2 linked regions of the Thioclava sp. GXIMD2076 genome follow. The protein of the gene in region 1 interacts with the protein of each later gene in a pairwise test. Links are inferred from orthologs where the notes say so. Each region holds a gene or a part of one and is shown on either strand. Other genes may lie near its edges.

Region 1 (3,387 bases):
CAGTCGACGCAGAGCTTCACACCCGCAATGGCCTTGCGCCGCGCCTCGGGGATCGGCTCGTCGCATTCCACGCAGAATTCGGCGCTCTCGCCCACAGGACCGCGGCGCTGGCGCATGCGGGCCAGTTCGTCCTGAACCGACGCCTCGATCTGTTCGTTCACGGCCCCGTCGCGGGCCCATCCTCCTGCCATGGCGGATACCTCCTGCACTCAAGATGGTCAGGATAGGGGCGTGGCTCAAGGGCGCAGGCCTGCGGCAGACACCCGATGTTCGAATATCGACATAAAAATGCCCCCGCCAAAGGCAGGGGCGTCGATCAATGTTGCAAAAAGGATCAGCTGCGCAGGCTGCCTTTGGTCGCTTTGGTGACCTTGTCGATGATCTTGGCGGAGACCGCCTCGATATCCTTATCGGTCAGGGTCTTCTCGCGCGGCTGCAGGCGGACGCTGAGAGCGATGGACTTCTTGCCCGCCCCCATCTGTTCTTCCGCTTTCGAACCGGTGAACTGGTCGAAGACATTCACCGCCTCGATCAGTACCTTATCCGCGCCCAAGGCCGCATTTACCGCCGTCAGAACCTCGGTCTTGGCATCCACGACAAAGGCGAAGTCACGTTCGACCGCCTGCAGGTCGGACATTTCGAGCGCCGGACGCGAGGGGCCCTTGGCTTTCGGGAAGGGCACATTTTCCAGCCAGATGGTGAAGGCCACCGCCGGACCTTTCACGTCCATTTCGCGCAGGACCTTGGGATGGATCTCGCCAAAGGCGCAGAGCGCGTTCGGACCGAGCGCCATCACACCCGACCGTCCGGGGTGCCACCAGCCAGCGAGCTTGCGGTTGATCTGCACCCGCGCGGGCGCACCGATGGCCGCCAACACGGTCTCGGCATCGGCTTTGGTATCGTAAAGATCCACCGGACGGCGCGAGCCGAAGGGGTCACGCGGGCCTGCTTGGCCCACCAGAAGCCCCGCTACCTGCAGATGCTGCTCACCCGGCTCGCCGCCGGTGAAGGCGGGGCCAACCTCGAAGAGCGCCAGATCGCCCGCTCCGCGCGCCTGGTTGCGGGATGCGGCCTGCAGCAGACCCGGCAACAGGTCGGGGCGCAGATGGGTCATTTCGGAGGAAATCGGGTTCTGCAGCTTCGTCGCGTCCTGACCGCCGCCGAACAGCGTGGCGGAGGCCGCATCGATGAAGCTATAGGTCACGCATTCATTGTAACCCGCGCCCGCAATGGTGCGACGTGCCATCTTCTCGCGGCGCTGGAGCGGCGTGAGAATGGCCTCGGGGACACCTGCGGTCTCGCGCGCCATCGGCTTGCCTTCCAGCTGCGAGAGCGAGGCGATACGCGCCACTTCCTCGACCAGATCGGCCTCGCCAAGAATATCGGGACGCCAGCTGGGCGGGGTCGCCATATCACCATCCAGCGTGAAACCGAGCGCCTCGAGCGTTGCGCGTTGGGTCGCCTCGGGGATTTCCATGCCCACAAGGCTGATCACGCGGGCGGGGTCGAGCTTGTAAGCGCGCTCCACCTGCGGCATCGCGCCATCGAACACCACATGGCTCGCCTCGCCGCCGCACAGGTCGAGCACCATCTGCGTGGCCAGCTCCAGCCCGTCCAGCGTGAAGGCCGGATCGACGCCGCGCTCGAACCGGTAGCGCGCATCGGAATTGATCTTCAGCGCACGGCCCGTGGCCGCCACGGTGATCGGGTCCCAATAGGCGGATTCGAGGAACACATCGACGGTCTCGAACTCTGCGCCCGAGGCCGCTCCGCCCATCACACCGGCAAGGCTCTCGACGCCATTGTCATCAACGATCACCATCTGGCCTTCGCGCAGGGTATAGGTTTTCTCGTCGAGCGCGGCAAAGCTCTCGCCCCCCTTGGCGGGCTCGATACGCAGGCCACCGACCACTTTGGCGGCATCGAATACATGCAGCGGGCGGTTCAGGTCGAAGGTGAAATAGTTGGTGATATCGACCAGCGCCGAGATCGGACGCAACCCGATCGCCTCGAGGCGCTTTTTCAGCCAGTCGGGGCTCTCGCCGTTTTTCACGCCACGGATCACGCGACCTGCGAAATAGGGGCAGCCCTTGGATTTCAGTCCCGCGTCGATCGACACGGAGACGGGGCTGTCGAAGCTGCCCGCAACCGGCGTCACCACCAGCGGCTTCAGCTTGCCCAAGCCGCGCGCGGCCAGATCGCGTGCGATCCCGCGCACGCCGAGTGCATCGGGGCGGTTCGGGGTGATCGCGATATCGATCACCGGATCGACCGCCGCGGGATTGTTCACCGCCAGCCAGTCGACGAATTTCTGGCCGACCTCGCCCGAGGGCAGTTCGATGATGCCGTTATGCTCGTCCGACAGCTCCAGCTCGCGCTCGGAGGCCATCATGCCGAAGCTCTCCACGCCACGGATCTTGCCGACCGACAGGGTCACATCGAGGCCGGGCACGTAATCGCCAGGCTTGGCCAGAACAACGGTGATACCTTCGCGGGCATTGGGCGCGCCACAGACGATCTGTGTCTCGCCCTCGTCGGTGGCCACTCGGCACACACGCAGGCGGTCGGCATCAGGGTGCTGCTCGGCATGGACCACTTTGGCGATGGTAAAGCTGGCCAGCTTGGAGGCGGGGTCGATGACCTCTTCCACCTCGAGTCCCAGATCGGTCAGTGCATAGAGGATCTCGTCAAGGCTTGCCTCGGTGTCCAGATGCTCTTTCAGCCAGCTCAGCGTGAATTTCATGGGTCAACCCTTCGTCTATTCCCCGTACGGGATGCGGGCCTGTCCTAGCCGATAAGGGACCCGATGGGAAGGTCAGTCCTGCCGCTTCGCGACATCCTTTGCATCGCCCATCTGCAAAAGCCGGATTTCGCGGACCAGACGGATCGTCGGCTTGGCGGCAAACAGGATCGAGCCGATCAGGAACAGCCAAGTGCCGGGTGTCATCCATGCCTCGGAGAAGAACATGACCGACCCCACAACAAAGCAGAATGCCGCCCCGAAATCGACCAGCGTATAGGCGAGTTCATAGGCGGCATAGAGCTTGCGTTTTTCATGTGAATCACCGCGTTGATCGCGGTGAAACAGTGGCTTTCCGGATATTTTCATCGAGCACCCGTTAGTGGGCGTGCTCTCCCGCCTCGCTGGCAGCGGCCTTGAAGACCGAGCGGAAGATCACGCTGACCAGAACGATCACCAGCTCGACAAAGATTAGGCTGAGCATATCGAAATTCCAGCCGAACGACCCCATCATGATCCCGAAGACCACATGCATCGCGGCCACGACAAACATCACGGCGTCATATTTCATGCCCAGATCATAGTTGCGCTCGTTCATCGTCTGGCGTGTATCGGCCCAGGCAATGACCAGCGTGACACAGATACCG
Region 2 (3,317 bases), 1.1 Mb from region 1 along the record:
AAGGAAGCTCTCGCCAAACTGCGTTTCATCGCCCGCCTTGTGGTCGATGGCGTCGAATTCGAAAGCGATTTCTTTGCCTTCATGATCGAGGAATGCACCGATATCGCCGAGATGAGCGCGCAGGATATGGTCGGCGCAGAACGTGCCAAGCTGCAGACCCTGATCAACCAGCAGACCCTCTGACCCTGCCTCGGGTGGTCAGATCACCCCTGTGACCACCCCATATCGCCGTGATCTTCCGCGACTGCGGGCGATGACACATCTTTCGCCGAGGATCCTGTCCGGGATCACCCCGCCCGGGGTTGGCAGCTCTCCCCCGGGTTTCACCCCCACCCACCCCGGACAGGAACTCCGCGCGCGCCAGAACGGCGCATGGGCCTCGGGCCAGCCGAAACTTTCCTGACATTTGCGTGTGAGCGTCGGATACATGATGTATTCCGGCGCCTTGTTCGTTACGAGGGCGGCAGAAACTTGCCAACCCTCCAAGGCCCCTATAGGGTGCGCGCCGGATACAAAGGCGCGTCTCGCGCCCTCTGGCCCTAAGGAAAGGACCCAAAGTCAATGTTCGCGACTCCCGCATATGCTCAGGCAGCTGGCGCAGCCCCCGGTGGTATGGCCGCTCTCGGTCAGTTTTTGCCGCTGATCCTGATCTTCGTCATCATGTATTTCCTGCTGATCCGTCCGCAGCAGAAAAAGGCGAAACAACACCGCCAGATGGTCGAAGCCCTGCGTCGCGGCGACGAGGTCGTGACCCAAGGCGGGATCATGGGCAAGGTTACCAATGTGCGTGAAGACGGCACCGTCGAGGTCGAGATCGCGGCTGGCGTGAAAGTGCGCGTTGTGAAGTCGACCATCGGTCAGGTTGTGTCCAAGACCGAACCCGCTGCTGAAGCGAAATAAGAACGAAGGCGCCGGCCATGCTGCATATCCCGCTTTGGAAGCGTATTCTCATCATTGCCCTATGTGTCATAGGGCTTGCGATGGCCGCGCCAAATATCTTCTATTCCAAGGTGGAGGGGCATAATGATGCGGTCTCTACCCTGGAAAAAACCGACGCGCTGAGCGATGACCAGCAGGCGGCCATGGATGCATGGCCCAGCTGGCTGCCCAGCGGTCTTGTCAATCTGGGTCTCGACCTTCGTGGCGGGGCCCATCTTCTGGCCGAAGTCCAGCTTTCGGATGTCTATGCCGCGCGGATGAAATCGCTCTGGCCCGAGATGCGCACGGCCTTGGCCAAGGACCGTTCGACCATCGGCGCGATCCGCCGTGTCGAGAGCGCCGATGACGAGCTGAAGATCCAGATCGGCAATGCCGACCAGATCCAGACCGCCGTCGCTACCGCAAAAACCCTTGCGTCCCCGATCACCTCGCTTTCGGGTGTGGGGCAGGATGACCTCGATATCTCGGGGCAGGGTGATATTATCACTGTCAAGCTCTCGGATGCCGAGAAGCAGGCCACCGATGACCGCACGATGCAGCAATCGCTGGAAATCGTGCGTCGCCGGATCGATGCCGCGGGCACCCGCGAACCTACCATCGCGCGTCAGGGCTCCGACCGCATCCTCATCGAAGTGCCCGGCATCGGCTCGGCACAGGAGCTGAAGGATCTGATCGGCACGACCGCGCAGCTGAACTTCATGCAGGTCAATGGCACAACGCAGAATGCCGATGCCAGCGCCGGTCAGGGCAATATCCTCGTGCCCGATGCCGAGCGTGAGGGCCTCTATTATATCCTTGGCGACGTGCCGGTTGTCTCGGGCGACGCGCTGACCGACGCCAAAGCCGCCACCGACCAGAACGGCTATCCGGCGGTGAGCTTCCGCTTCAACACCACCGGTGCGCGCCAGTTCGGCGATTTCACCGCCAGCCATATCGGCGAGCCCTTCGCCATCGTGCTCGATAACGAGGTGATCTCCGCGCCCACAATCCAGACCCATATCGCGGGTGGTTCGGGCATCATCACCGGTAATTTCACCATCCAGCAATCAACCGATCTGGCGCTCCTGCTGCGTTCGGGCGCGCTGCCGGCCAAGCTGAACTTCCTCGAGGAACGCACCATCGGTCCGGAACTCGGCGCCGACTCGATCCGCGCGGGCGCGATTGCGGCCGTGGTGGGCCTCACGCTCGTCGTGGCCTATATGATCGCAAGCTACGGTCTCTTCGGAACCTTCGCCTCGGTGGCGCTCCTGATCAATATCGGGCTGCTCTTCGGCATCATGTCGATGATCGGCGGCACGCTGACGCTGCCCGGTATCGCGGGGATCGTGCTGACTATGGGCACGGCGGTGGATGCCAACGTGCTGATCTACGAGCGGATCCGTGAGGAGCTGAAGCGGGTCAAAGGCCCCGCCCGCGCCATCGAGATCGGTTACGAGAAGGCGATGTCGGCCATCATCGACGCCAATGTCACCACCTTCCTGACCGCCGTCATCCTCTTCGTGCTGGGGGCAGGTCCGGTGCGCGGCTTTGCCGTGACGCTGATCATCGGGATCGTGACCTCGGTCTTTACGGCCATCTGGGTGACGCGCCTGTTCGTCGTCACATGGTTCGGCCGCCGCCGTCCCAAAACGCTAGATCTCTGAAGGAGCGAAACCAATGGCATTCCGTCTCAAGCTCGTTCCCGACGAGACCAAGTTCGACTTTTTCAAACACCAGCTGATCACCTTCTGGGGCTCCATGGTGCTGATGGCGGTGGCGCTCGTCATCACCTTCGTCATGGGCCTCAATCTCGGTATCGATTTCCGCGGTGGCACGACCATCCGCGCCGAGAGCAGCAAGGAGGTCGATGTGGGCGCATGGCGCAGCGCGCTGCAGCCGCTCGATCTGGGCGATGTGGTGATCACGCAGGTCTATGACCCGTCCTTCGATGCCGACCAGCATGTGGCCGAAATCCGTATCCAGGCGCAGGATGACGAGGGCTCGGTCAGCCCGCAAACCGTGTCCGCTATCGATACCGCGATCAAGGGCGTTGCACCCGATGTGAAATTCACCGCAACCGAATCCGTGGGCCCCAAGGTTTCGGGCGAGCTGATCAAGACCGCGATCCTGTCGGTCCTGGCCGCGGCCGCCGCGATCCTGATCTATATCTGGTTGCGCTTCGAGTGGCAGTTTGCCGTGGGTGCCGTGCTGGCGCTGCTGCACGATTTGCTGATCACCGTGGGCGTCTTCTCCCTCTTCCAGATCAAGTTCGACCTGACGATCATCGCGGCGCTTCTGACCATTCTGGGCTATTCGATCAACGACACCGTGGTGGTCTTCGACCGCTTGCGCGAGAACCTGATCAAATACAAAACGATGCCGCTTCGCGAGGTAATGAA

The links.
Region 2: the proteins of pheT (region 1) and secD interact in binary tests that used the Escherichia coli proteins (3 or more experiments, as listed by UniProt). The link is inferred for Thioclava sp. GXIMD2076 from one-to-one orthologs.

The regions. Positions count from the first base shown.
Region 1 is NZ_CP149932.1:987,672-991,058, reverse strand. Bases 40-3,108 are described here. They hold pheT (phenylalanine--tRNA ligase subunit beta), read right to left. Parts: upstream 2,744-3,108; coding sequence 335-2,743; downstream 40-334. Other genes in these bases: WDB91_RS04840 (YrhK family protein), read right to left, coding at 2,816-3,108; WDB91_RS04850 (DksA/TraR family C4-type zinc finger protein), read right to left, coding at 40-191. Outside these bases: more of WDB91_RS04850, read right to left, coding at 1-39; more of WDB91_RS04840, read right to left, coding at 3,109-3,109; WDB91_RS04835 (hypothetical protein), read right to left, coding at 3,120-3,387.
Region 2 is NZ_CP149932.1:2,128,164-2,131,480, forward strand. Bases 251-3,249 are described here. They hold secD (protein translocase subunit SecD), read left to right. Parts: upstream 251-917; coding sequence 918-2,582; downstream 2,583-3,249. Other genes in these bases: yajC (preprotein translocase subunit YajC), read left to right, coding at 562-900; secF (protein translocase subunit SecF), read left to right, coding at 2,596-3,249. Outside these bases: WDB91_RS10490 (hypothetical protein), read left to right, coding at 1-183; more of secF, read left to right, coding at 3,250-3,317. UniProt on the Escherichia coli protein: Part of the Sec protein translocase complex. Interacts with the SecYEG preprotein conducting channel. SecDF uses the proton motive force (PMF) to complete protein translocation after the ATP-dependent function of SecA.